DNA from 4 places in the Streptomyces sp. RKAG293 genome. Region 1 is predicted to be linked to each of the others. Evidence: riboswitches for the same ligand, from Rfam matches in the RefSeq annotation. Region 1 holds a riboswitch; each other region holds the start of a gene.

Region 1 (7,023 bases):
AGGCGACGTCGACCCGCTCGGCCAGCCCGAGGAGCGTGCCGAGGACGGACAGCGACTTCTCGTAGTCGTTGATCCAGACGTTGCGGCCGTTGACGACACCCGCCAGCAGGCGCTTGCCGGGCAGCCCGCCGACGGCCGCGAGGTCGTCGAGGTTGGCCGCGGCCGGACCGGTGAAGTCCAGCGCCAGCCCGTCGATGGGCGCCTTGGCGAGGATCGGCAGGGCCTCGCCCAGCCGGTCGAAGTAGGACGCGACCAGCAGTTTCGGCCGGTCGGTGAGACCGCCCAGCACACGGTAGGTGCGCGCGGCGGCGTTGAGTTCACCCGGGGTGCGGTCCTGGACCAGGGCCGGCTCGTCGAGCTGCACCCACTCGGCCCCTGCGGCGAGCAGATCCGCGAGCACCTCGGCGTACACGGGCAGCAGCCGGTCGAGGAGCGTCAGCGGTTCGAAGTCCGCCGCGACGCCGGGGGCGGGCTTGGCGAGCAGGAGGTAGGTGACCGGACCGACGAGGACCGGGCGCGCGGAGAGGCCGAGGGCGAGCGCTTCCTTCAGCTCGGCGACCTGCTGGGTCGAGTCGGCGCTGAAGACGGTGTCCGGGCCCAGCTCGGGCACCAGGTAGTGGTAGTTGGTGTCGAACCACTTGGTCATCTCGAGCGGCGCGACGTCCTGCGTGCCGCGGGCCATCGCGAAATAGCCGTCCAGGGCGTCGGCGGCGACCGCGGCGCGGTGCCGGGCCGGAATCGCGCCGACCATGACGCTGGTGTCCAGGACGTGGTCGTAGTACGAGAAGTCGCCGGTCGGGACCTCCTGGATGCCGGCGTCGGCGAGCTGCCGCCAGTTGGTGCGGCGCAGCTCAGCGGCGGCGTCCCGCAGGGCGTCAGCACCGACGTCGCCCTTCCAGTAGCCCTCGATCGCCTTCTTCAGCTCCCGGTTCCGGCCCTGCCGGGGGTAGCCGTGCACGGTCGAGCGTGCGGTGGCGGACGTGCTGGTCATGGAACTCTCCTTCGCGAGTGTCTCCCATAGGACCCCGGGAGAATCGACGGCGCGAAGGGACCACAGACCGGACGGGATCACGTCGCTGAAGCGCCGGAACGCCGCACGTGCCCGCCTGATGTGTACTCCGACCCGCCCTCGAGGTCTCCGGAATCACCGTGCGCCGTTGGGGGCGCGCGGGCAGTGGCAGGTCTTCGGACTCGCGGGCGCGTCTCGTACGGACACGAGACACCTACTGGCCGTCGCTTCCCAGATCCCGGCTCGGGTCCCAGTGCGTATGACGGCGGTCGTTCCCACTCACCGCTGCGGGGCAGTCCCGGAATTCCACCGGGTTCCCTCTTACGACGCGCCTGTCTGGCGGACAGGGCGAACCAGCTGCACCGTCCAGCCTATGGCCAAAGGGGCCGCCGGGTCAGCATTGTTCAGCTACCGGACGGTGAAATGGGACACCGGCTCGTCCCGCCCCGTGGCCCGCTCGAGTACCCGGAAACAGGGGTGGTGCGCGAGGCGCGGCGGGCCGTACGATGCGACCGGTTCCGGCCGTCCGACGGGCGGCGGGGCCGACAATTTCATGCGTCCGCGAGTGGGGAAAGCCGGTGGGAATCCGGCGCTGACCTGCAACCGTGAGCAGCGTTCCGCGCTGCGAGCCGGAGAGCCCGCCGTACGACGTGCACTGCTTCTCACTGTCATGGTCTGCAGCGTGGAGCCCGAACCCCTCCTGGTTCTCCGGCCCCTGCCGCTTCCTTCATGGAACGCGCCAGGGGTTCGACGTGCCGTGGGGGACACGTGCGGGGTCCCGGCGCCGGCCCCGTACGAAAGGCTCTCCATATCGTGCTGCGTACCGCATCCCGGCGCATCGCCCTGGCCGCCGCCGCTCTCGCCTTCACGGCGATCGCTCCCTCGGCGTCCGCCGCGTCCGCCACTCCGGCCACCGCCGCCTCGCTTCCCGTGCTCGTCCGGGTCACGGTCGTCGACACCACCCACACGGTCTTCAACGGCATCGTTCTGACCAGCGGCCATGACGTCACGACCGCCACCGGTGGCACGCACCGGTGCGACGGGACCAACGGCGGCGCCAACCCGGGCCGGGTGGCCACCCCGACCGCGGCGCTCGACGACGCGGCGAGACGGGCGCACTTCTCCTGGGACGGCACCTGGTACCCCTCGTTCGACGACTACGCGGTCAGCCGCATAGCCGCCGACACGGCGGGCGCGAGCGAGTACTGGAACATCTCCGTCAACGGCACGCCGACCCCCGTGGGCGGCTGCCAGTTCCGTATCAGGACCGGTGACAAGGTCGTCTTCACCCTGACCGCGTTCTGACCCCCGGCCCGCCGGGGGCGGCAGCCCGCAGGCCGCCCCCGGCGGCGTCACGCCCCGACCGCATGGTGCAGACTCGATGCCGTGAGAAAGATCTTTGTCATCGGTATCGGCGCGGGCGACCCGGACCATCTGACGCTGCAGGCGGTCAAGGCGCTCAATCAGGCCGACGTGTTCTTCGTGCTGGACAAGGGCGAGGAGAAGTCGGACCTGGTCCAGCTGCGCCACGACATCATCGAACAGCATGTGACGCGCCCGCACCGGCTGGTGTCGGCCCAGGACCCGGACCGGGACCGTACGGCGCCGTCACCGGTCTACGCGTCGGCCGTCGGTGACTGGCGCCATCGCCGGGCCGACATCTACGAGCACTTCATCACCTCGGAGCTGGCGGACGACGAGTGCGGCGCCTTCCTGGTGTGGGGCGATCCCGCCCTGTACGACAGCACCCTGGGCATCCTGGAGGACGTTCTCGGCCGCGGGACGGTCGCGTTCGACTACGAGGTGATCCCCGGCATCAGCAGCGTCGCGGCGCTGGCCGCCAAGCACCGGACCGGGCTGAACCGCCCCGCGCGGCCCGTGCAGATCACCACCGGCAGGCAGCTGGCCGCGGGCTTCCCCGAAGGGGCCGACGACGTCGTCGTCATGCTCGACGCGCACCAGGCCTTCGCGCACCTTCCGGACGGCGGGGACGACGTCACGATCTACTGGGGCGCGTACCTGGGCACACCGGACGAGATCCTCGTCGCGGGACCGCTGCCCGACGTCTCGGACCGCATCCAGACGCTGCGCGCCGAGGCCCGCGCCCGCAAGGGCTGGATCATGGACACCTATCTGCTGCGCAGAACCCCCGCAGGCGACCGCGACGACGGCTGACCCGGCTGCGGGCTACGCCGGCACCTCGTGCAGCCACGCGGCCGCTTCCTCAGGGGTCGCGGCCACGGGCACCCCGTCGGGCACCGGCGGACGGCGGACGACGACGACCGGAACCCCGGCCTCGCGGGCGGCGGTGAGCTTCGCCGCGGTGGCCGGTCCGCCGCTGTCCTTGGTGACGAGGACGTCGATGCGGTGGCGGCGCAGCAGTTCCGCCTCCCCTTCGAGGGTGAAGGGCCCCCGGTCGAGCAGTACTTCCGAGGGCTCCGGCAGTGGTGGCTCCGGGGCGTCGACCGAGCGGACCAGGAACCACAGACCGGTCGTGGCTGCGAACGCGGCCAGCCCCGTCCGGCCCGTGGTCAGGAAGATCCGCCGGCCCAGCCCCGGGAGCAGCGCGGCGGCCCCGGCCAGGGAATCCGCGGGGTGCCAGCGGTCGTCCGGGCCCCCCAGCCAGCCGGGCCGCCGCAACGCGAGCAGCGGGATCCCGGCGGACGCCGCGGCCTCCGCGGCGTGGAAGCTGATGGTGCCGGCGAAGGGGTGGGTGGCGTCGATCAGCGCGTCCACCGCGTGCTCGGCCAGCCAGCGGCCCAGCGCGTCCGTGCCCCCGAACCCGCCGATCCGCACCTCGCCGGCGGGCAGCCGCGGTTCGGCCACCCGTCCCGCCAGCGAGCTGGTCACCCGCAGCGCGGGATCGGCGGCCAGCGCCGCCGCGAGCCGGCGCGCTTCAGTGGTGCCGCCCAGGATGAGCACATGTCGTGTCACGTTCGCCGTTCACTTCCCTCGCAGCGGCCGGTGGGTCCGCCGCGGTGGGGCACGGGCGGGGGACGGCGTCGCAGTTTATCCGTCAGGGCCGGGCACTGCCGGGCAGCGCGGTCGGCTCAGAGCGTGACGAGGGTGACCTCGGTGGCCTTGACGCTGGTCCAGACCGAGGTGCCGTCGGTGAGGCCGAGTTCTGCGGCGGCCTGGTGGGTGATCTCGGCGACGAGGTCGGGTGCCTGGTCGGAGGTGACGAGAAGGCGCAGCCGGCTGCCGGCGGAGGTGATCTCACGGATCGTGCCGGGCCAGACGTTGCGGGGACTGCCGGCGGGTTTGTCGCGGTGCACGGAGACCGCCTCCGGCGCGATGATCGCCAGCGCCCGCGCCCCCTCGGTGAGGGTGTCGGCGACGACGAGCTGTCCGCCGCCGGCCAGCGCGAGGCCGCTGGTGGTCGCCGTACCGGGCCACGCGTTGCGGCCGAGCATCCGGGCCACCCACGGGGAGCGGGGATGCCGGGTCACGTCGGCGGGCGACGCGTCCTGGAGGGCGCGGCCGTCCTCGAGGACGAGCACCCGGTCGGCGAGGGCGACCGCTTCGACGGGGTCGTGAGTGACGATCAGACAGACGCCGCCGAACCCGTCGAGGTGGGTGCGCAGCGTGTGCCGGACATGGGCCCGCGTGGTCTGGTCGAGGGCGGCCAGCGGTTCGTCGAGCAGCAGCAGCCGGGGTCGGGCGGCGAGTGCGCGGGCGAGGGCGACGCGCTGGGCCTGCCCGCCGGAGAGCTGCGCGGGTCTGCGGTGGGCGAGATGGCCGACGCCGAGCCGGTCGAGCCACTGCTGGGCGGTGCGGCGTGCATCGGAGCGCGGGACGTGATGGGTGCGCAGACCGTAGGCGGTGTTGGACAGCGCGGTCAGATGCGGGAACAGCGCACCGTCCTGCGGGACCCACGCGACACCGCGCTTGTGCGGCGGCAGGTTCGTGACATCGGTGCTGCCGAGGCGCAGTTCGGCGTGCGCGCGGGGGGTGAGGCCGAGGAGGGCGCGCAGCAGCGTGGTCTTTCCGGCGCCGTTGGGTCCGACGATGGCAATGGTGGTGCCGGGCTCCGCGTCCAGGGTCAGCTGGTTGAACCCGGTGACGTCGGTGTGCAGCGACCACCGGTCCGGTGCGGCCGAGGACTTCGGGTCGGGAAAGCCGTCCGAGGGGGTGCTCGTCAACGGATCGGCCGGCGGCGGGCCGTCGTCCACGGGTCGCTTCGAGCTGCTCTCCCGGGCCACCGCCCCGCCGGCCCAGCGGCCGCGCAGCGCGATCAGTACGGCCATCGCGATGACGAGCAGCAACAGGGAGACGGACGTGGCGGCTTCGGGTGAGTCCTGCAGGAGCAGATAGACCTCGAGGGGCAGTGTCTGGGTGGTGCCGGGGAGGTTGCCCGCGAAGGTGATGGTCGCGCCGAACTCGCCCAGGGCGCGCGCCCAGGTCAGCGCCGCGCCCGCCACCAGGCCGGGGGCGACCATGGGCAGCGTGACGGTGAAGAACACCCGCACGGGCGCGGCGCCCAGTGAGGCGGCGGTCTCCTCGTAGCTCGGGCGCAGCCCCGCCAGGGTCCCCTCCAGGCTGATGACCAGGAACGGCATCGCCACGAAGGTCGCCGCGACCACCGCTCCGGAGGTGTGGAACGGCAGCACGATCCCGAACGTGTTCTCCAACCACGGCCCGAGCAGCCCCCGTCGGCCGAAGCCGAGCAGCAGCGCGACACCGCCCACGGTGGGCGGCAGCACCATCGGCAGCAGCACGAGGGAGCGCACCAGTGATTTGCCGGGGAAGTCGACCCGGGCCAGCAGCCATGCCAGCGGCACCCCGAGCAGGAGCGACAGGCCCAGGGCCCAGAACGACACCAGCAGCGACAGCCTCAGCGCCGTGGTGACGTCGGGGCTGGTCAGATGGGTGCCGATGTCACCCCAGTCGGTGCGGTAGAGGATGCCGATCAGCGGCATCAGCAGGAACGCGATCGCGAGCAGTGCGGGCAGCGCCAGCGCGACCGGGGTGCGCGCGCCGCGTGCTCGGCTGCGGATGCGTGTCATCGGCGGTTCCTGGGATCGGGGCAGGCGAAGGCAGTCACAGGGCTGTCCGGTCCCCCGACCCGGACAGCCCTCACGGCAGGGGGAGCTGCCGCTTCCCGCACAGGACTACGGCTGCTGGAAGCCCGCCGCCTGCAGGATCTTCTGCGCTTCGGGGGTGCTCAGCCAGGCCACGAACGCGGCGGCGGCCTCGCTGTTCTTCGTGGTCTTCAAGGTAGCGGCCGGGTACGAGGCGACGGCGTTCTGCGCGTCGGGGATCTCGATGGCGTCGACCTTGTTCGTGGCGGTCGCGGCGTCGGTCGCGTAGACGATGCCGGCGTCGGCTTCGCCGAGCTCGACCTTGCTCAGCACGGCGCGGACGTTCGGCTCCTGCGAGACCGGCTTGACCACGAGCTTCTGCGCGTCGAGGACCTGCTTGCTGTACCGGCCGACGGGGACGGCGGGTGCGGCGAGGACGACCTTGAACTTGGTGTCGGCCAGGTCCTTGAGGGCCGTGATCTTCAGCGGGTTGCCCTCACCGGTGGCGATCACCAGGCGGTTCTTGGCAATGATGGCCGGGGTGCCGGTGTCGGACTTCAGGCCGTCCATGGTCTTGGTGTCGGCGGTCACCAGGGCGTCGGCCGGCGCGCCCTGCTTGACCTGCGCGGCGAGTTCCTGCGAGCCGGCGAAGGAGAACTTCACCGTCGTGCCCGGGTGGCTCTTCTCGTACGCGGCGCCTGCGGTCTTGAACACATCGGTCAGCGAGGAGGCGGCCAGCACCGTCAGCGCGGCCTTGGGCGCACCGGAGGTGCTGGCGGACGGGGTCGCGGTGGAACCGGCGTCCTTCTTGTCGTCACTGCCGCAGGCCGCCACGAGCGGAACGAACAGGGCGGCGGTCACGATCGCGGCAGCGGCGCGGCGTCTGTTGAAGGCAAAGGACATGAGGGTTGGACTCCCTGGTGACGTGGCTGTTCGGGCCGACCGGTGTCGCCCGAGCGGGTGGTGGGGGCCGCGTCGGGGACGGACGACGCC
Region 2 (7,023 bases), 1.9 Mb from region 1:
CGGGTGAGGTTGCGGGACGCGACCTCCATCACCCGCCGGCCGGCCCCGACCGAGCCGGTGAACGACACCTTGTCGACGCCGGGGTGGCCGACCAGGTACTCGCTGACCTCCCGGTCGGCCGCCACGACCGACAGCACGCCGTCGGGCAGCCCGGCCTCCTTGGTGATCTCGGCCAGCACGTACGCGTCGAGCGGGGTCTCCGGCGACGGCTTCAGTACGACGGTGCAGCCGGTGAGCAGCGCGGGCCCGAGCTTGGCGGCGGCGGTGAACTGCGGGACGTTCCACGGCACCACGGCCGCGACGACCCCGACGGGCTCCCGGCGGACCAGGATCGGGCCGAGGACGCCGGTGCGGTGCTCCTCGTAGGGGAAGTCGCGGGCGACGGTGATCGCCGCGTCCCACACCATCATCGCGCCGAGCGACTGGGCGAGGATGCTCCACGAGTAGGGGGAGCCGTTCTCCGAGCTGATGAGACGGCCTATCTCGTCGTACCGGACGGCGATCGCGTCCTTGATGCGGGTGACGACGGCGATCCGCTCGTCGAGGGTCATCCGCGGCCACGGACCCTCGTCGAACGCCTTGCGGGCCGTGGCGACCGCGCGGTCCACGTCGGCGCGGGAGGCGTGCGGCACCCGCCCGATGACCTGCTCGGTGTGCGGGGAGATGACCTCGATGGTCTCGCTGCCGAGCGGGTCCACCAACTCCCCGCCGATGAACAGCTGTCCGTGTTCGATGAGGTCGGTCATTACTGGTGCCTCCTGCGGGTCGGCCCATACCTGACGCTGTTTCAGAACTGATACCAGTTCTAGTTATAGTGGGCAATGACTTCGTCGGCGAGAGGGGACCAGATGGTGCGCGTGACCGACCACGGCGGAGGGGTCTGGAGCATCCCGGTCCCGATCCCCGACAACCCCCTCGGCCACACGCTCGTCCATCTCCTGGACACCGACCGCGGTCCCGTGCTGATCGACACCGGCTGGGACGACCCGGACTCGTACGCCGCACTGGAGGCCGGTCTCGTCGAGGCGGGCACCTCCGTCGCCGAGGTGCACGGCGTCCTCATCACCCACCACCACCCCGACCACCACGGGCTGTCCGCGCAGGTCCGGGAGGTGTCCGGGGCCTGGATCGCGATGCACGCCGCCGACGCGGACGTGGTGCGCCGCACCCGGTCCGCCGAGCCGGCCCGCTGGATGTCCTTCATGATGGCGAAGCTCATCGCCGCCGGGGCCCCCGAGGAGCACCTCGCCCCGCTGCGCGCCGCCCGCGCCGCCGGCCGGCCGACCACCCTGCCGGGGCTGCGGCCCGCGCTCCCGGACCGGGACATCGAACCCGGCGAGCTCGTGGACCTCGCCGGCCGGCGGCTGCGCGCCATCTGGACGCCCGGCCACACCCCCGGGCACGTCTGCCTGTTCCTGGAGGAGAGCCGGCGGCTGTTCTCCGGCGACCACCTGCTGCCGGGGATCTCCCCGCACATCGGGCTGTACGAGGACCCCGACGACGAGGTCGAGACCGATCCGCTCGGCGACTACCTGGCCTCGCTGGAGCGCATCGGCCGGCTGAACCCCGACGAGGTGCTGCCCGCCCACCAGTACGCGTTCAAGGACGCGGCGGGCCGGGTGCGGGAGCTGCTCGACCACCACGAGGAGCGGCTCGCCGGGCTGGCGGCGCTGATCAGCGACGCACCGCGCACGCCCTGGCAGCTCGCCGAGGTGATGGAGTGGAACCGTCCCTGGGAGCAGATCCCGTTCGGCTCCCGCAACATCGCCGTCTCCGAGGCCGAGGCCCATCTGCGGCGGCTGGTGAAGGCCGGCCGCGCCGAGGCCGTCCCCGGCTCCGACCCGGTCACGTACCAGGCGGTCTGACGGAACGGGCGGCCGGGGCGCGGGCGGGCCGGGACCGGGAGCGGCACCCGCAGGGCATACGATGTTCGGGACAATTCCATCCACGTCCGAGCGGGGGAAGCCGGCGCGAATCCGGCACTGACCCGCAACCGTGAGCCGTCCCCAGGGCAGGGGCGGCGAGTCGGAGTACCCGCGCGGACGGGAGCGGCTCCCGGTCCGGCAGATGCGGCGACGTATCGGCGGTGACCGGCACCGTCGAGGTAACGGAGCCGGAGCCCGGTGCCCCGCGCATGGCGCGGGCTCGCAGCGGTGCGCCCGGCCACGCACCCGCTCAGCGAAAGGCATCAACCCCTCATGAACCTCCGTCGCAGCGCCGCCGCGCTCGCCGCCGCCACCGTGCTCGGTATGGCCGCGGTGCCCGCGGCCTCCGCCGACACCCCGCTGCCGCCGGGTCTCTACGGCACCGGGGACCCGACGTACGACGGGGTGTGGCGGCAGTCGTACGCGCTGCTGGCGCTGGACACCGCCGGGGTGAAGCCGGCCGACAGCGCCGTGGCCTGGCTGACCGGTCAGCAGTGCGCGGACGGCGGCTTCCCGTCGTACCGGGCCGACACGTCGAAGGCCTGCGACGCCAAGACGGAGGACACCAACGCGACGGGCATCGCCGTGCAGGCGCTCACCGCGCTGGGCGACAAGGCCACCACAGACACTGTCGTGAAGAAGGCCACCGACTGGCTGACCTCGGTGCGCAACAAGGACGGCGGCTGGTCGTACAACCCCGGCGGCGCCTCCGACCCGAACTCCACCGGTGTCGTGATCGGCGCGCAGAGCGCTGTCCGGGAGGCCTCGGACAGCCTCAAGGCCTTCCAGTTCGGCTGCGACGCCAAGGCCGCCGACCGCGGCGCCTTCGGCTACCCGATGAACGGCAAGCTCACGGTGAACGCCAAGGCCACCGCCGACGCGGTGCGCGGCGCCCACGGCGCGGGGTTCGTCGTCGCCCCGTCGACCACGAACGTGGTCGCGACCGCCCCGGACTGCGCGTCGCCCGACGCCTACAAGAAGCTCGACGCGGACGGTGCCGCCTCGGCCGGCGGCGCGTACCTGACGACGCAGCTCACCGCGGGCGGCGGCCACCTGACCGCCGTCACGCCGGGCGCGGACAAGCCGACGCCGGACTACGGCACCACCGCCGACGCCGTGATCGCGCTGGCCGCGATCCACCAGCGCGACACGGCGAAGACGTCGTACGACTGGCTCGCGAAGAACTCCGCGACCTGGTCGAAGGGCAACCCCGCGGCCCTGTCCCAGCTGATCCTCGCCGCCCACGCGACGGGCAACGACCCGCGGAGCGCCGGCGGCGCGGACCTCGTCCAGCAGCTGACCAACCTCGGCCCGAAGCCGGCCGCCGCGGCGAGCGCGAGCCCGTCGCCGTCCGACAGGACCGAGAAGAAGGACGACAAGTCCTCCTCGGCCACCTGGTGGATCGTCGGGGTCTTCTTCGTCGCCAGCATCGGCGTCGGGTTCCTCGTCAGCGGCCGCAAGAAGAAGCAGGGCTGATGCCGCGCCCCCGGCTGCGGGTCCTCGCCGTCCTGCTGGCGCTCGGCGCGCTGCTCGCGGTCTCCGCCCTGCCCGCGCAGGCCGCCGCGTACCGCTACTGGTCGTTCTGGCAGCGCTCCGGCGACACCTGGACGTACGCGCAGACCGGTCCCGCGCTGGACCGGCCCGACGACGGGTCGGTGGAGGGCTGGCGCTTCGCGGCCAGCGCCGAGGCGCAGGACTCCTCGAAGCCGCGGGACGTCCCCGGCGCCACGTCGTTCGCCGCGATCTGCACGGGCACCCCGCCCAAGGGCGGCACCAAGCGCATCGCCCTCGTGCTGGACTTCGGCACCGCCGCCGACGCGGGCGGCGGTGCGGCACCGCCCGCGCCGCGTACCGCCTGCGCCCAGGTCCCGGGCGACGCGACGGGCGACGACGCGCTCGCCGCCGTCGCCAAGCCGCTGCGCTACAACTCGGCCGGCATGGTGTGCGCCATCGCCGGCTACCCGAAGGCGGGCTGCGGGGAGCCGGTCGCAGAAGGCTCCGGAGGCTCCGGCACGGCATCGGCGTCGAAGAGCCCCGCGCCGCAGGCGTCGGGCGACGGCGGCGGTGACGGCGGGGGTCCCTCGGTCGGTTGGTTCGCCGGCATCGCCGCCGTCCTCGCCCTCGGCGGGGCGGCCCTCTGGCAGGCCCGCCGCCGGCGCGGATGAACACCGGGGTACGCCGGAACACCGCCGGCCGCGGGGCCGCCGTCGCCACCCGGTCGACGGCGCTGCACGCCGGGGCGTGGTGGCTGTGGGCGCTGGGGCTGGCGACGGCGGCGTCCAGGACCACCAATCCGCTGCTGCTCCTGCTGCTGGTCGCGGTCGCGGGCTATGTGGTCGCCGCCCGCCGCACGGACGCGCCCTGGGCGAAGTCCTACGGGGCGTTCCTGAAGCTGGGACTGGTGGTGCTGGCGATCCGGCTGGCCTTCGCGGTCCTGCTCGGCTCGCCGATCCCGGGGACCTACGTGCTGTTCAGGCTGCCCGAGGTCCCGCTGCCCGACTGGGCGCGGGGGGTCAGGCTGGGCGGGAAGGTGACCGCTGAGGGTCTGCTGTTCGCGCTGTACGACGGCATGAAGCTGGCCACCCTGCTGGTCTGCGTGGGCGCGGCGAACGCGCTCGCCAACCCGGCCCGCCTGCTCAAGTCGCTGCCGGGCGCGCTGTACGAGGCGGGTGTCGCGGTCGTCGTGGCGATGACCTTCGCCCCGAACCTCGTCACCGATGTGCAGCGGCTGCGCGCCGCCCGCCGGCTGCGGGGCCGTGACGACCGCGGGGTGCTGGCGCTGCTGCAGGTCGGACTTCCGGTTCTGGAAGGGGCGCTGGAGCGGTCGGTGGCGCTGGCCGCCGCGATGGACGCCCGCGGCTACGGCCGCTCCGCCGACGTACCGGCCGGGATACGCCGGACGACGGCCGCGCTGACGCTGGGCGGACTGCTCGGCGTGTGCGCGGGAACGTACGCGCTGCTGTCCGCGTCCGGCGCCGGGTACGGCGTGCCGGTGCTGCTGCTCGGGCTGGTCTCGGCGCTGGCGGGGCTGCGGCTCGGCGGCCGGCGGTCGATCCGCAGCCGCTACCGGCCCGACCGGTGGGGCGCGCGGGCCTGGCTGGTGTCGGGCTCCGGGGTCGCGGTGGCGGGGCTGATGATCTGGGCGGCCTCGCACGATCCACTGGCGCTGGCCCCGCCGACGATCCCGCTCGCCGCGCCCACGCTGCCCCTGTGGCCCGCGCTCTCGATCCTGATCGGGCTGCTGCCCGCGTTCGTCGCACCACCCCCGGCGCCGCCCCGGCCCACCCCGGTGTCCCCGGCCCAGCACGTCGGGCCGGCCCCGCAGGTCAAGCCGGCCACGCACGGCGTCCCGGCCCCACACGGCGTCCCGGCCCGGCACGTCATCCCCCAGCCGAACTCGAAGGAGGACCGCACGTGATCCGCTTCGAGCAGGTCTCCGTCCGGTACGACGACGCCGCAGAGCCCGCCGTCGCCGGAGTGGACCTCACCGTCCCCGAGGGTGAACTGTGCCTGCTCGTCGGGCCGTCCGGAGTCGGTAAGTCGACTCTGCTGGGCGCGGTGTCCGGTCTGGTGCCGCACTTCACGGGCGGGGTCCTGTCCGGCCGGGTCACCGTGGCGGGCCGTGACACCCGGACGCACAAGCCGCGCGAACTCGCCGATGTCGTCGGCACGGTCGGCCAGGATCCGCTGTCGCACTTCGTCACGGATACCGTCGAGGACGAACTCGCCTACGGCATGGAGTCGCTGGGCCTGGCGCCCGCCACCATGCGCCGCCGCGTCGAGGAGACCCTCGACCTGCTGGGCCTGGCCGAGCTGCGGGACCGGCCGATCGCCACGCTCTCCGGCGGCCAGCAGCAGCGCGTCGCCATCGGCTCGGTGCTCACCGTCCACCCCAAGGTGCTGGTGCTGGACGAGCCGACGTCCGCGCTGGACCCCGGCGCGGCCGAGGAGGTGCTGGCCGTGCTGCAGCGGCTGGTCCACGACCTGGGGACCACGGTGCTGATGGCGGAGCACCGGCTGGAGCGCGTCGTGCAGTACGCGGACCAGGTGATCCTGCTGCCCGCCCCCGGCGCCGCCCCGCTGCAGGGGGCGCCCGCCGACATCATGGCGCTCTCCCCCGTGCACCCGCCGGTGGTGGCGCTGGGCCGCCTCGCGGGCTGGTCGCCGCTGCCGCTGTCGGTGCGTGACGCGCGCCGGAAGGCCGGACCGCTGCGTGAGCGGCTGGCGGACCGTACTCCCCCGGCCCCGCCCGTGGTGCCGGCCGCCGCCGCGCCGGTGGCGGTGCTCGACCGGCTCTCCGTCCGCCGCGGCAGGACCGAGGCGCTGCGCCAGGTGTCGCTGACCGTCCGGCCGGGCGAGGCCGTCGCGCTGATGGGCCGCAACGGAGCGGGCAAGTCGACGCTGCTGTCCACGCTCGTCGGTCTGCACACGGCCGCCTCCGGCACGGTGACGGTCGGCGGCCTGGTCCCGTCCAGGACGAAGCCGGGCGAGCTGATCCGGCAGGTGGGCCTGGTGCCGCAGGAGCCGCGGGACCTGCTCTACGCGGACACCGTGGCCGGCGAGTGCTCGGCCGCCGACCAGGACGCGCAGGCCGCGCCCGGCACCTGCCGCGCGCTGGTCACCGCACTCCTGCCGGGCGTCCTCGACGAGACCCATCCCCGTGATCTCTCCGAGGGCCAGCGGCTGGCGCTGGCGCTGTCCGTCGTCCTGGCCGCCCGGCCGCCGCTGCTGCTGCTCGACGAGCCGACCCGCGGCCTCGACTACGCCGCCAAGGGCCGGCTGATCGGCCGGCTGCGGGCGCTGGCGGCGGACGGCCACGCGATCGTGCTGGCCACCCACGACGTCGAGCTCGCCGCCGAACTCGCCCACCGGGTGGTGATCCTGGCCGACGGCGAGGTGGTCGCGGACGGCCCGACCGCCGAGGTCGTGGTCTCCTCCCCCGGCTTCGCCCCCCAGGTCTCCAAGATCCTCGCGCCGCTCCCCTGGCTGACGGTCCCACAGGTCGCGCTGGCCCTGGAGGAGTCGTCATGACGCCTCCCGGAACACCACCTGGAACACCTCTCGGAACACCACCCGGAACGTCTCCCGGACTGCGACC
Region 3 (7,023 bases), 4.6 Mb from region 1:
GCAGGACCGGCACGCGCACGAGCACGATGAAGCGTCGGAGTTCTTCGACGACATCACGGACGCCGAGGCGCGCGAGCTGGCGTACCGCGAGCGCGGGACGGCCCGCCCGATCACCGTCGTGGGCAATCCGGTGCTCCACAAGGAGTGCCGCGACGTCACGGAGTTCGACGACGCGCTCGCCGCCCTCGTGGACGACATGTTCGCGAGCCAGAAGGCCGCCGAGGGTGTCGGCCTCGCCGCCAACCAGATCGGCGTCGACCTCAAGGTCTTCGTCTACGACTGCCCGGACGACGACGGCGTGCGCCACACCGGCGCCGTCTGCAACCCGGTCCTGGACGAGATCCCCGCCGACCGGCGCGTGCTCGACGACTCCAACGAGGGCTGCCTCTCGGTGCCCGGCGCCTACATGGAACTGGCCCGCCCGGACTACGCGATCGTCCGCGGCCAGGACCTCAAGGGCAACCCCATCGCCCTGGAGGGCACCGGCTACTTCGCCCGCTGCCTCCAGCACGAGACCGACCACCTGTACGGCTACCTGTACATCGATCGGCTCTCCAAGCGCGACCGCAAGGACGTCCTGCGCCAAATGGAAGAAGCCACCCCCAAGTTCGCCACGGTCCCCAACGACTGACCGTTCGCCGGCAGCACCACGCGTAAGGGCCCCGCTCCAGGAATGCGTCCTGGAGCGGGGCCCTTACGCGTTGCCGGCGTGGTGACCGGAAGTCGTGGTGACTAGAAGTCGTCGTCGAAGCCGACCGTGCCCTCGACCGCCACCTGGTAGGCGGAGGCGCGGCGTTCGAAGAAGTTGGTCAGTTCCTGGACGCCCTGGAGCTCCATGAAGGAGAAGGGGTTCTCCGAGCCGTAGACCGGCTTGATGCCGAGCCGGGCGAGGCGCTGGTCGGCGACGCACTGGAGGTACTCGCGCATCGACTCGGTGTTCATGCCGGGCAGGCCGTCACCGCAGAGGTCGCGGCCGAACTGGAGTTCCGCCTCGACGGCCTCGCGGATCATGTCGGTGATCTGCTGGTCGAGTTCCGCGTCGAAGAGGTCCGGCTCCTCCTCGCGGACGGTGTCGACGAACGCGAACGCCGCGTCCATGTGACCGGTCTCGTCGCGGAAGACCCAGTTGGTGCCGGTCGCCAGTCCGTGCAGCAGGCCCCGCGAGCGGAACCAGTAGACGTAGGCGAAGGCGCCGTAGAAGAACAGCCCCTCGATGCAGGCCGCGAAGCAGATCAGGTTGAGCAGGAAGCGGCGCCGGTCGGACTTGGACTCCAGCCGGTCGATCTTCTCGACGGAGTCCATCCACTTGAAGCAGAACTGCGCCTTCTCGCGGATCGACGGGATGCTCTCGACCGCGTCGAAGGCGGCGGCCCGGTCGTCCGGGTCGGGGAGGTACGTGTCGAGCAGCGTCAGATAGAACTGGACGTGCACGGCCTCCTCGAAGAGCTGGCGGGACAGGTAGAGCCGGGCCTCGGGCGAGTTGATGTGCTTGTAGAGCGTGAGCACGAGGTTGTTGGAGACGATCGAGTCACCGGTCGCGAAGAACGCGACGAGGCGGCCGATCATGTGCTGCTCGCCGGGGGAGAGCTTGGCGAGGTCGGCGACGTCGGAGTGGAGGTCGACCTCCTCGACGGACCAGGTGTTCTTGATCGCGTTGTGGTAGCGCTCGTAGAACTCCGGGTAGCGCATCGGACGCAGGGTCAGCTCGAAGCCCGGGTCCAGGAGGTGCTTCTCGTGCGTCGTCGTGTTGGGTGTGCTGGGCATTACTGGCAGGCCTCGCAGGACTCGGGGTTTTCCAGGGAGCAGGCGACGGCGTCGTCGTCGGTCGTCTGCTGGACGGGGATGGGCGCGGGCACGGCGGCCGCCGGCGCTGCCGCGGCGGCGCGGGCGATCCTGGTGGCCGGCCGGGACCGCAGGTAGTACGTGGTCTTCAGACCCTGCTTCCAGGCGTACGCGTACATCGAGCTGAGCTTGCCGATGGTCGGCGAGGCCATGAAGAGGTTCAGCGACTGGCTCTGGTCGAGGTACGGGGTGCGCGCCGCGGCCATGTCGATCAGGGCGCGCTGCGGCAGCTCCCAGGCGGTGCGGTACAGGGCGCGCACCTCGGCCGGGATCCAGGTGAAGCCCTCGACGGAGCCGTTGGACTCGCGCAGCGCCTCGCGGGACTGGGCGTCCCAGACGCCGAGCTCCTTGAGCTCGTTCACCAGGTAGGAGTTGACCTGGAGGAACTCACCCGACAGCGTCTCGCGCTTGAAGAGGTTGGAGACCTGCGGCTCGATGCACTCGTAGACACCGGCGATCGAGGCGATCGTCGCGGTCGGCGCGATGGCCAGCAGTAGGGAGTTGCGCATGCCGGTCTTCGCGATCCGGGCGCGCAGCGCGTTCCAGCGCTCCGGCCAGAGCGACTCGGCGGTGTCGTAGTGGTCGGGGTGCAGCACGCCCTGGGCGGTACGGGTCTGCTCCCAGCCGGGGTGCGGGCCGTGCCGCTCGGCGAGGGTGGCGGACGCCTCGTACGCGGCGAGCATGATCCGCTCGGAGATGCGGGTGGACAGCGTCCGCGCTTCGGCGGAGTCGAACGGCAGCCGCAGCTGGAAGAAGACGTCCTGCAGGCCCATCAGGCCCAGGCCCACCGGCCGCCAGCGGGAGTTCGACGCGCCGGCCTGGTCGGTCGGGTAGAAGTTGATGTCCACCACGCGGTCGAGGAAGGTGACGGCGGTGCGGACCGTCGCGTCGAGCTTCTGCCAGTCCATCTCGCCGTCGGTGCCGAGGTGGGCGGAGAGGTTGACCGAGCCGAGGTTGCAGACGGCGGTCTCGCCGTCGTCGGAGACCTCCAGGATCTCGGTGCACAGGTTCGAGGAGTGGACGACGTTGCCGGGCAGCGCCGTCTGGTTGGCGGTGCGGTTGGCGGAGTCCTTGAAGTTCAGCCAGCCGTTGCCGGTCTGCGCGAGGGTGCGCATCATCCGGGCGTAGAGCTGGCGGGCCGGGATGGTCTTGATGGCCAGACCGGCGGACTCGGCCTTGTGGTAGGCGGCGTCGAAGTCGCCGCCCCACAGGTCGACGAGCTCGGGTACGTCGGCGGGGGAGAACAGCGACCAGTCGGTGTCGGAGTCCACCCGGCGCATGAACTCGTCGGGGATCCAGTGCGCGAGGTTGAGGTTGTGCGTACGCCTGGCCTCCTCGCCGGTGTTGTCGCGCAGCTCCAGGAACTCCTCGATGTCGGCGTGCCACGTCTCCAGGTAGACGGCGGCGGCGCCCTTGCGCCGGCCGCCCTGGTTGACGGCGGCGACGGACGCGTCGAGGGTGCGCAGGAACGGGACGATGCCGTTGGAGTGCCCGTTGGTGCCGCGGATCAGCGAGCCGCGGGAGCGGATCCGGCTGAACGGGATGCCGATGCCGCCGGCGTGCTTCGAGAGCCGGGCGACCTGGTGGTAGCGGTCGTAGATCGAGTCCAGCTCGTCGAGCGGGGAGTCCAGCAGGTAGCACGACGACATCTGCGGGTGCCGGGTGCCGGAGTTGAAGAGCGTGGGGGAGCTGGGGAGGTAGGAGAGCGTGCTGGTCAGCGCGTAGAGCTCGCCGACCTCGACGAGGGCGCGCACCGAGTGGTCCTCGGCCAGGCCGCAGGCGACGCGCAGCAGGAAGTGCTGCGGGGTCTCGATGACCTGGCGGGTGATCGGGTGCCGCAGCAGATAGCGGCTGTGCAGGGTGCGCAGGCCGAAGTACTCGAGGCGGTCGTCGGCGGTGTCGTCGATCATCGCGTCCAGGCGGGCGGCGTGCAGCAGGACGAACTCGGCGGTGGCGTCGGCGATCAGGCCTTCGCGGTGCCCGACGGCGATGGAGGCGGAGAAGGAGACGGCGCCCTGCCCCGCCGCCTCGTCGGCGACCGCGCGGGCCAGCAGCCGGGCCGCGAGCCGGCTGTACTGCGGGTCCTCGGAGATCAGTCCGGCGGCGGCCTCGGTGGCCAGCGCCCGCAGTTCGGCCTCGTCCGATCCGGCGTTGCGGCCGCGGAGGGCGGCAGCGGCGACCCGGCCGGGGTCGGTGTCGGGGAGGTCGACGGTCAGTTCCGTCAGGGTGTGCAGCAGGATGGTTCCTGCTGAGGCGGGGGCTGCGGGCGCGATGGTCACGTTGGTGCTCTCTCCCTCGAACGCGGCGACGGCGTCGCGAGGGGGGAGGAGCAGGCGCGTTCGGGCACACCGCATCAGGGCAGGGGTGTGCCATATCGCGTCCGCCGGCCCAACCCGCGAGGCCCGGACAACACTGCACCCGGAAGGCAGGACCGGGTGCGCCGTCGGCAGGTGGCCGGACTGTGCGGGCGTGCGCAGGCACGACCGCTCACCGTTGCGGGGCAGTGCCGGATTCTCACCGGCTTCCCCTGCGTGGACAGCGGTCCTGAGCATACATCTAGTGGCGCCTCGCAGCGGTAACCCCAGATGTTGTGTCTGGTGTGTTGCGCCGTGGACGGTATGCGTTACAACGGGAGGGCGTACGTGAACAGGTGGACGCCCGGAACGGGCGACCAGTCGCGGTCCGGCGTGCGCCGGAATCCGAGCCGTTCGTAGATCCGGTGGGCGCCGGTCATCGACTGCTGGGTGGACATCACCAGTTGCCGGACGCCGAGGGCGCGGGCCCGTTCCACACACGCCAGGACGAGTGCCTCGCCGGTGCCGCGGCCGCGCGCGGACGGGTCGACGGCGAGCATCCGGAACTCCGCCTCGCCGTCCCGGGCTATGTCGCCCCAGGGGCTGCCGGGAGGGGCGAACGTCACGCAGCCGAGCAGCGTGTCGTCCGCCGCGTCGACGGCGACGAGCACCTCCGCGGACACCGCGCGGGCGCGGGCGTCGCGCAGCTTCGGGGCGTACTGGCCGTCCGGCTGGGTGTGGCCGTCGGCGATGAAGGCGTCGGCGGTGATGCGGCCTGCCGCATCGAGCTCGTCCGCTCGCGCGGGGCGGATGATGATGTCCATCCCCGCAGTCTGCCGCATGGCCGGCGCCGGCCCGCGGGGAGTACGGGGGAGTCCATCGGGTGCCTTCAGACGACCGGGCTGAAGGCGCCGCGGGTCGCCTCCGCCGGCACTCGGCTGGGGGAGGACTGCTCCTCGCGACGCCGCTCCGCGGCCCTCGCGGCCCGGATCTGGCGGGAGATGCGGAGCTCGATGCCGAAGCCGATCAGGGCGGGCAGGGCGATGAGGAGGATCAGGGCGCCGGCGGCCAGGAGGCCGAGGAATGTGTTCATGCATCTATTTTCGCGGGGGGTGCTCCGCCATGGCAGTGGCAGGACTGACGCACTACCGCTAATTACTGCCAAGTGCGATGCTGGTCCCATGCTGGAAAACGTCGCAGTGGTGCTGATGGACGGCGGACACGCCTTCGAACTGGGCGTCGTCTGCGAAGTCTTCGGCATCGACCGCAGTGAGCAGGGGCTGCCCGTCTACGACTTCGCCGTCGTCGGCATCGGGAAGCAGCCCGTCCAGTTGCACAACGGCATGGACGTCTCGACGCCGTACGGGATCGACCGGCTGGAGGAGGCGGACCTCATCGCCGTCCCGGCCGGGTGCGACTACCCCGAGCGGGCGGAGTACCCGCCGGAGCTGCTGCGCGCGCTGCGCGGAGCCGTGGAGCGGGGCGGCCGGGTGCTCAGCGTGTGCTCGGGGGCGTTCGTGCTGGGCGCGGCCGGGCTGCTGGACGGCCGGAGCTGCACCACGCACTGGCGGCACACGGACGCGCTGGCGCGCCGCTTCCCGCTCGCCCGGATCGAGCCGGACGTGCTGTACGTGGACGACGACCCGGTGATCACGTCCGCCGGTACGGCCGCGGGCATCGACGCCTGTCTGCACCTGGTCCGCAAGGAGCAGGGCGGCGCGGTGGCCTCCGGCATCGCCCGGCGCATGGTGGTGCCGCCGCACCGGGAGGGCGGGCAGGCGCAGTACGTGGACCGGCCGCTGCCGCGCGGCCGGTGCGACACCGTGGGCGCGGTGCTCAGCTGGATGGAGCGCCATCTGGACCGTGAGGTGACCGTCGAGGAACTGGCCGCCCGCGCCCATATGTCGCCGCGCACCTTCGCCCGCCGCTTCCACCAGGAGACCGGCACCACCCCGTACCGCTGGCTGCTGGGCCAGCGGGTGCTGCTGGCGCGCGAGTTGCTGGAGGGGACGGACGAGACGATGGACGCGATCGCCGCCCGCGCGGGCTTCGGCAGCTCGGCGACCCTGCGCCATCACTTCGCCCAGTGGGTGGGCACCACCCCGCAGGCCTACCGCCGGACGTTCAGGGACCCGGTGCCCGCGCGGAGCGCGTGACACCGGGTCCCGGGGAGCCGCGGAGGAACCGGCGGCTCAGGAGAGATCAGTTGAGAACCGCCGGCTCAGGATCCAGCGGCAGCTCTTTCTTGACGCCCGGCTCACCGGAGTCGGCCGTGTAGTCGGAGGGCGAGGTCTCGTCGACGCCCTCAGGCGCCTTGAGCGCCTTGAGGACGAAGGTCAGCACGACCGCCACCACTATGTTGATCACGAAGGCCGTGAGGCCGATGTAGCCCTTCTCGCCGATGTACGGGATCAGGTCCGCGTTCCCGGCGAAGTGGTTCTGCGCCGGGGTGTGCTGCTCGTACGCCTTCCAGGTGCCGTAGAACATGCCCGCGGCCCAGCCGGCCAGCAGCGCCCAGCGGTGGAACCACCGGGTGAACAGACCGCCGACGATGGCCGGGACGGTCTGCAGGATCCAGATGCCGCCCAGCAGCTGGAAGTTGATCGCGACGGTCTTGTCCATGGTGAGGACGAAGATCAGCGCGCCGACCTTCACCAGCAGCGACACCAGCTTGGAGACCTTGGTCTCCTGCGCGGGGGTGGCGTCGGGCTTGATGAAGTCCTTGTAGATGTTGCGGGTGAACAGGTTCGCCGCGGCGATCGACATGATGGCCGCGGGCACCAGCGCGCCGATGCCGATCGCGGCGAACGCCACCCCCGCGAACCAGTCGGGGAACATGTCCTCGAACAGCTGCGGGATCGCCGTCTGCGGGTTGTACCCCTTCACC
Region 4 (7,023 bases), 6.6 Mb from region 1:
CATGATCAGCACGCCCGCGATGAACAGATAGGTGGGAGCGGCGAACGCCCGCCCCGACTCCCGTGTCCCCCGCAGGTTGATCGCCGCCAGCAGCGCGACGAAGGCGACCGCCATCACGGTCCGGTACTCGTTGACGGACGGGATCGCGGAGATGATGTTGTCGACGCCGGAGGCGACGGAGACCGCGACCGTCATCACGTAGTCGACGAGCAGCGACGCGGCCACCACGAGCCCGGCGGACGGGCCCAGGTTGGTCGCGACCACCTCGTACGACCCGCCACCGGACGGGTAGGCGTGCACGACCTGCCGGTAGGACAGCACCACGACGGCCATCAGGCCGACGACCGCCATCCCCACCCACGTCGTCAGGTGCAGATACGCCAGCCCGCCGAGGGTGAGCACCAGCAGGATCTCCTGCGTGGCGTACGCGACCGACGACAGCGGGTCCGACGCGAAGATCGGCAGCGCCAGCCGCTTCGGCAGCAGCGTCTCCTGCAACCCCTCACTCGGCAACGCCGGGCCGATCACCAACCGTTTGACCGCATCCACGATTCTCGCCACGCGGGTGAGCGTAAGGGCAGGCCAGGAGTCTGGATCAGCGCCGCGCGGCGGCTCCGGCCCCCGTGGTCCGGGCGGCCCAGTGCCCCCGCGCCGCGGCGCGCCCGGCTCGCGACGGAAGGTCAGCGGCGCCGGCGCAGCGGGGTCGCGCGCCGCGGACTCACGATCTGGAGGGCGAGGGAGGCGGGCGGTTCGGTCTCGCCGGGGCCGCCCGAGGCCACCCAGGCGAGGATGTCGTCGGTGGAGCCGTCGTCGGTGGCGAAGCCGATCCATACGGCCCGGCCGCCCTTGCGGCGTCCTTCGGCGGACGGCTGGACGACCACGATGTTCGCCTGGTCGCACGGGCCCAGACAGTCGGTGGTGCGCAGCGCGAGCCGGCCGCCGGAGTCCGCGGCCGCGGCGCTCAGCCGGTCCAACTGCCGCTGGTGGTCGGTGCCCGGGTGCTTGCTCGCATTGCCGCAACAGCACCCCCGGCACACCACCAGGGTGCAGGGCCGTGCCGCGTACGGCGTGGGAAAGGGGGCGGTCACGCGGACTCCTTCGGCTCCGTGCCGGGTCCCGGCACGGCGCGGCGCGACCGACAGCCCGCCGGGGCGGGCCCCGGCGGGCTGTCGGTCGTGTCGGGTGGGCGTCGGTCGGTGTCAGCCGGCGGAGGCGGCCGTCCGTGCCGCCGTCTTGCTCTCGCTGTTCGCCTCCGCGGCCTCGCTCTTGGCGGGCCGGGGGGTGAGTACGCGCTCGGCGAGGTAGCCGAACGTCAGGGCGAAGGCGGTCCACAGGGTGAGTTGGATGGCCACGGCCGCAAGGCGGAACTGCCACAGGAGCGTGGCGGAGAAGTCCGCGGGCACTTCGTTGATCGCGGGCAGGAAGGCGTAGGCCAGCCCGATGGCGACCAGATACGCGACACCGGCCACGACACTGGCGTACCAGGCGGTCAGTCGCGGTGCCAGGCGCTTGCCGAGGATGACGGCGGCCACCGCGAGCAGCACGCTCAGCGCGATCATGAGGAAGTACAGGGTGGTGCGTTTACCGATGGTCTCCGGGTCGCCGATCGACGGCGGGTTGGCCGGATACTTCAGGAACGGCACCACGTAGACGGTGAGCAGCGCCGCGCCCGAGATGAGCGCGGCGGTCGCCCGCGGGGTGAAGCGGCCGACGCGTCCCAGGGCGAAGCAGAACGCGAGGGCCGCGATCCCGCCCAGCGAGACGCCGAAGATCAGAACGCCGGTCGCCAGTCCCGCGGTGGACTGCAGGGAGCGGCTGACGATCTCCATCTCGTGTTCGTGGGAGTGGGAGTCCTCGAAGGCGATCGCCGCGTCGACCCTCGGTTCGCCCATGAGATAGGCGACGACGAGGGCGAGCAGACCGGCGACGAGCCCGGCGAGCATCCCCCGGACCAGCAGGGAGCGCACAGTGGTGGAGTTCATTGGAGCGGCTTCCGATCAGTGGCAGGGGAAGCCGAGCAGGTGGCGTCCGTCGTGGACCCACTCGTGAACGTCCGATCCGGCGACCAGGGACGTGGCGCCCTGCTCCGCACCGACGAAGTACAGCAGAACGAGCGCGAGCATGCCGAAGAAGACCGCCCAGGGCAGGATCGCCTTCAGCGGCAGCGGGGTGATGGGTAGAGCCGGACTGGCGGCCGCGGGTGCAGCGGACTGGGCCATGGCAGTGCCTCCTCGGGAACACGCGTCCCACTTGGTGGTGCTGTTGACGAAGGTGCCGGGTCTGACTTACCGGGGTGAGCCGGTTTCACAGTGGCGCGACCGTGCCGGATTTTCACCGTGCTTCCGTCACACCGTCGTCGGGTCGGGCTGAACCGTACCGTGAAGCGACACCCGCGGCCAAGGGCGTGCACAAAGGCGATACGCGCCAACCTGCGACGATGTGTTCCACTGCGGGGCCGGTGTGACAAGGGAGGGGTAGCGGGGATGACGGTGCGTGTGTTCTTGGTCTCGTCGGCGGAGAGCGAGGCCTTCGAGGAGGCACGGTTCGACGACGGAACCAGCCCGCTGACCGACGCCGGAGCACGCCGGGCGCGCGCGGGCGCGGCCGAACTGCCGGGCGCGACCGCGTACTTGACCGCCGCGTCGGAACGCTGCCGGCGGACCGCGGAGCTCCTCGGCGTCACCGCAGGGGAGCAGCCGGCCTTGCGAAACTGGGACATGGGCCGCTGGCGGGGGCTCCGGCTGGACGAGGTGTCGGCCGCGGAGCCGGCGGCGGTGGCCGGCTGGCTGTCGGACCCCGCCGCGGCCCCACACGGCGGCGAATCGCTGGCGGAGCTCTGCGAGCGGGTCGGCGGCTGGCTGGACGGCGGGGCGCCGGACGGCGGGCGGGTGCTCGCGGTCGTGGAGCCCGCGGTCGTACGGGCGGCGGTCGTGCACGCCGTCGGCCTGCCGCCGCAGGCGTTCTGGCGCCTGGACGTCCTGCCGCTGACGGTCACCGAGCTCGTCGGCCGCGCCGGACGGTGGAACCTGCGGTGCGGGCGGCCGTTGGCGGGGTGACCGGCGCGCACGCACCGCGGGTCGCGGTCGTCAGGGGTTGAGTCGTCCTTGAGCCGTCAGGACTCGAGTCGTCAGGGCCTGCGTCGTCAGGGGCTGATCAGACGCCGTAGCGCAGCGAGATCGTGTCACCGACGTTCACGACGGTGGCCCGGGTCGCGGTGGCCGCCGCTGCGCCGTCGATGCCGACCTTCCAGGTGTTGCTGCCCGCGTTCGTCACACCGTTGACCTCGGTGACGGTCCCGGTGCCGGAGGTCGGCGTCCTGCTGGTCACGCAGCCGCCGGGGGTGGAGGACGCGAGCGCGGCGTCGAGGACCGCGCCGAGGGTCGAGGTGGTCCCGGTGGGCGTGATGGTCACCGAGCAGACCTTGAGCGCGCCGGCGCCGGTGTCGACGATCAGCGCGAGCTTGCTGGCGGTTCCGCTGGTGAAGGTCGTGGTGCCGACCCACTTCGGGGCGCCGACCGTGAGCGGGGTCGGCGGCACGGCCGTGAAGCCGGCCCCGCCGACGGCGCGCAGGGCGTCGATGGAGGAGTAGGCGGTCGGGGAGGTGTCGGCCGGCTGGTACTTGAAGCCGCCGCCGGGGTTGAACTGGTTGGCGAGGAGGAAGTCGATGGGCGTCTTGCCCGCCGGCGTGGTGAAGTCGGAGCCCTGGGCGTTGAATCCGCAGGCGTTGAGGCCCGAGACGGCCCAGCCGTTGGAGTCGGTGTTGGCGCCGAACATGGCGTTGAACGCGCCGGTGGCGTTGACCAGCTTGCTCTTGAGGAAGTTCTTGCCCGCCACGACGGCCGCGTCGGTGTTCGCGACGCCGCTGACGCACAGCGACGCGATCGCGGCGCCGGTCATGTCGATGTCGCTGGCCGCCGCGAGCTGGGTCGGGTTGCCGGCGGCCTGGCTGAAGTTCCAGCCACCGTCGTTGTGTTCGTTGGCGCGCACCACGGTGATCGACGCGTTGAGCAGGCTCTGCGGCACGCGCTGGACGCCGGCCTGCGTCCTGGCGCCGCCGAGGGCGAGCAGCCCGAAGACCGTGCCGTTGAAGTTGGCGGGCGGACCGTAGGAGCCGGGTGAGGCGGTCTGCCAGTAGGAGACGACGTCGGCTATCAGGTTGCGTCCGACGGCGACGCGGGCCGGGTCGATGCCCGCCGCGTTGGCGTTGAGGGCGGCGCGCTGGTAGTCGGTGGCGACCGGTGAGGCGCTGGGCCAGGACGGGGCCGAGAGCTGGTTGCGGTAGACGGTGCGCGCGTTCTTGGTGACGTCGCCGCCGGGCGTGACGTCGACGGCGGCGGTGCCGGCGGCGGCCAGCGCGCTGAACGCCCACTCGTTGGAGAGACCGCCCGGCGTGACGTAGCTGCCGTCGGCGGCCTGCAGCGACTTGAGGTAGTTGACCCCGTTGGTCTTCGAGGTGGCGATCTGCGCCGGGGTGGAGGTCGCCTCGGAGGGCGTCGAGGCGAGCAGGAGCGCCCCGACCGCCAGCGGCAGGCCGAGGGCGACGGTACGGCGTGACCGTCTGCCGAAGCGGGAGAGCGGGCCGGACGAGAAGGTGCCGGACGAGAGAGGGCCGGACATGTGTGGACTCCTTGGGTGGAGAGCGCCGAACGCGCCCCGCACCGAGGTGTCTGCACCCACCGCCGCCGGGGCGGCCGCCGCCCGATCGCGTGGACAGGCTTCCGCTGTGCTGCGACACCGGCGGGTACTCGGGCTCGGAGCGGTGATCACCGCCCACACCGTTGCGCGTCAGCCCTGGAGTCGCACCAGGTTCCCCCACGCGGTATCACCGTGACGGTAGCGCACCGGAAACGCGCCGGCGGCCTGTCGCCGTACGTGATTCACCGGACACGAGCGGGCGTTGACCGGCCATGCGCCATCATGGTCTGATAAACCGCTTTACAACTTCAGACGCTTCAGAAGCCAGGGGAAGCCCGGTCGAATTCCGGCACTGACCCGCAACCGTAGATCCGCCGAAAGGCGGATGAGTCGGACTACCTGCACTGAAGCCGCATCATCACGAGCGCCGTCGAGGTCTACGGCGCGGATATCGCGGTGCCCCCTGGTCGCCCGGGGAGTGCCCGGCCTCCGTGCTCAGGCTTCCCGCCGGCCGACAGGGGAGCCACCGATGAACACCCACGCGGATCCGCGCGGACGCGGACGACAGGGCCTCGTGTCCCTGATCGTGTCCGCCTTCCTGGTACTGGCCACCGCCGGCGTCACGCTCGTGTCGTCCGGTTCGCCGGCCAGTGCCGACCCGGTCGGCGACTGCACGGCGACGAGCGGCGCGATCGTCGCGGTGGACTTCGGCCACTGGGGCGGCTCCGTCGTCCGCGGCTGCGACGCCCACCCCACCACCGGGATGAACCTGCTGCACAACGCCGGGTTCAGCACCACGGGCACGGTCCACGACGGACCCGGCTTCATCTGCCGCATCGGCACGGCCGGCTTCCACGGCGGGGACCAGTATCCGACGGCCGCGGAGGAGGGCTGCCGGACGACTCCGCTGCCCTCCGCCTACTGGTCGTACTGGATCGCCCCTCCGGGCCAGGACACCTGGACGTACAGCCCGCTGGGCGCGCTCGGCGATGTGCCGAAGGACGGCGAGGTAGAGGCCTGGGTGTTCGGCGCCACCGACGTCGGCGGCACCAGCGGACAGCCCGCGTTCACCCCGGACTCCGTCCGCGCGAAGAACCCCGGCGGCGGCACCCCGACCACCACGCCCCCCACCACCACTCCCACCACCTCGCCGTCGGGCTCGAACCCGCCGGCCGCCGAGGGTGCGGCCGCCGGAGCGCAGTGGCTCGTCGAGCACCTCACCGACGGCGACCACGTCCAGAACGAGGCCGCCGGCGAGATCGACTACGCACGGACCGTGGACACCGCGATCGCGCTGGCCGCTGCGGGCGGCCAGGATCCGGCACTGACCCGGATCGTCGCCTTCCTGTCCGCGCACGTCACCGAGTACGCGTACGCCGACGGCCCGGCGGTCCCGCCGCGCCCCGGCGCGATAGCCGGCCTCGCGCTGATCGCCGAGATCACCGGCGCCGATCCGCAGGCCTTCGGCGGGCACAACCTCCTCACCGCGCTGACGGACAACGTCTGCACCGCCGCCGGGAGCCTCGGCAACTGCTCGGCCGCGGGCGACTTCTACGGGGCGTACTCCCCGACCACCGACGCCCTCGCCGTCCTGGCGCTGGCGCGCGGCGGGGTCACACCCCCGGCCGTCTCCGTGGCCCGGGTGGAGCAGATGCAGTGCACCAACGGCGGCTTCGCCGGCTCCATGATCCTCCCCGGCGAGCGCTGCGACGCGGAGCCCGGCACCACCGGCAGCGTGATCGTGGCACTGGCCAGGGCGTCGGGCGCGGACGCGCCGGCGGTCGCCAAGGCGGGTGCGTACCTGCTCGGCGCACAGCAGGCCGACGGCGGCTGGATCCCGTACGAGGGCGCTCCGGGCGCCGAGACCATCAGCACCGCGTTCGACACGCAGGCGCTGACCGTCCTCGGCCCGAAGGACCGGGCCGCCGCGGCGCGGAACTGGATCTCCGGCCGGCACACCGCCGACGGCGGCTTCAGCACCGACGCGACCGCCACCGAGGCGGATCTGTTCGCGACGACGCAGGCCGTCATCGCCCTGTCCGGCGCGAACCTCGGCACCCTGCACCACGATCCGGCGGGCACCTCCCCGCCGACGAGCCCGCCGACCACGGCTCCGCCGGGCACCTCCCCCGACCTGGTCAAGGGCGTGGCGTACCTGGTCGCACCGGCGCGGCTGATCGACGGCCACTACTACGAGGCGTTCGCCGGTTCCGGGTTCGCCGACTTCGGGCTCACCATCGACGGCGCCTACGCGCTGGCGGCGGCCGGCGGCAACGACGCCGCGCTCCTCAAGGTCGTGGACTTCATCGACCGGCAGGGCAAGGACGGCTCCGGCCGGACCGTCAACGACTGGACCGGTATCGGGACGGAGTACGCCGGCGGCGGCTC

The links. A riboswitch is a leader RNA that binds a small molecule or an ion and turns the genes downstream of it on or off. The one in region 1 is predicted to bind cobalamin.
Positions count from the first base shown of each region.
Region 2: it holds a riboswitch for cobalamin, as region 1 does, so the genes downstream of both, LNW72_RS14005 (prenyltransferase/squalene oxidase repeat-containing protein) here and LNW72_RS05740 (DUF4430 domain-containing protein) in region 1, are expected to answer to the same signal.
Region 3: it holds a riboswitch for cobalamin, as region 1 does, so the genes downstream of both, LNW72_RS26435 (ribonucleoside-diphosphate reductase subunit alpha) here and LNW72_RS05740 (DUF4430 domain-containing protein) in region 1, are expected to answer to the same signal.
Region 4: it holds a riboswitch for cobalamin, as region 1 does, so the genes downstream of both, LNW72_RS34835 (prenyltransferase/squalene oxidase repeat-containing protein) here and LNW72_RS05740 (DUF4430 domain-containing protein) in region 1, are expected to answer to the same signal.

Region 1 covers NZ_JAJOZB010000001.1:1,296,387-1,303,409, reverse strand. The annotation lists gene metE (5-methyltetrahydropteroyltriglutamate--homocysteine S-methyltransferase) at 1-991, opposite strand, end outside; cobalamin riboswitch at 1,176-1,365, opposite strand; cobalamin riboswitch at 1,512-1,670, shown strand; gene LNW72_RS05740 (DUF4430 domain-containing protein) at 1,823-2,314, shown strand; gene cobF (precorrin-6A synthase (deacetylating)) at 2,396-3,184, shown strand; gene LNW72_RS05730 (cobalt-precorrin-6A reductase) at 3,197-3,943, opposite strand; gene LNW72_RS05725 (ABC transporter permease) at 4,060-6,015, opposite strand; gene modA (molybdate ABC transporter substrate-binding protein) at 6,121-6,933, opposite strand.
Region 2 covers NZ_JAJOZB010000001.1:3,151,355-3,158,377, forward strand. The annotation lists gene LNW72_RS13995 (aldehyde dehydrogenase) at 1-746, opposite strand, end outside; gene LNW72_RS14000 (MBL fold metallo-hydrolase) at 849-1,865, shown strand; cobalamin riboswitch at 1,931-2,057, shown strand; gene LNW72_RS14005 (prenyltransferase/squalene oxidase repeat-containing protein) at 2,199-3,401, shown strand; gene LNW72_RS14010 (SCO2322 family protein) at 3,401-4,090, shown strand; gene LNW72_RS14015 (CbiQ family ECF transporter T component) at 4,087-5,343, shown strand; gene LNW72_RS14020 (ABC transporter ATP-binding protein) at 5,340-6,956, shown strand; gene LNW72_RS14025 (ECF transporter S component) at 6,953-7,023, shown strand, end outside.
Region 3 covers NZ_JAJOZB010000001.1:5,886,864-5,893,886, forward strand. The annotation lists gene def (peptide deformylase) at 1-631, shown strand, start outside; gene LNW72_RS26430 (ribonucleotide-diphosphate reductase subunit beta) at 733-1,764, opposite strand; gene LNW72_RS26435 (ribonucleoside-diphosphate reductase subunit alpha) at 1,764-4,121, opposite strand; cobalamin riboswitch at 4,270-4,401, opposite strand; gene LNW72_RS26440 (GNAT family N-acetyltransferase) at 4,466-4,960, opposite strand; gene LNW72_RS26445 (hypothetical protein) at 5,026-5,229, opposite strand; gene LNW72_RS26450 (helix-turn-helix domain-containing protein) at 5,318-6,292, shown strand; gene mctP (monocarboxylate uptake permease MctP) at 6,339-7,023, opposite strand, start outside.
Region 4 covers NZ_JAJOZB010000001.1:7,890,493-7,897,515, reverse strand. The annotation lists gene LNW72_RS34865 (APC family permease) at 1-561, opposite strand, end outside; gene LNW72_RS34860 ((2Fe-2S) ferredoxin domain-containing protein) at 681-1,088, opposite strand; gene LNW72_RS34855 (CbtA family protein) at 1,200-1,982, opposite strand; gene LNW72_RS34850 (CbtB domain-containing protein) at 1,998-2,219, opposite strand; gene LNW72_RS34845 (histidine phosphatase family protein) at 2,484-3,056, shown strand; gene LNW72_RS34840 (hypothetical protein) at 3,154-4,617, opposite strand; cobalamin riboswitch at 4,719-4,861, opposite strand; cobalamin riboswitch at 4,929-5,058, shown strand; gene LNW72_RS34835 (prenyltransferase/squalene oxidase repeat-containing protein) at 5,165-7,023, shown strand, end outside.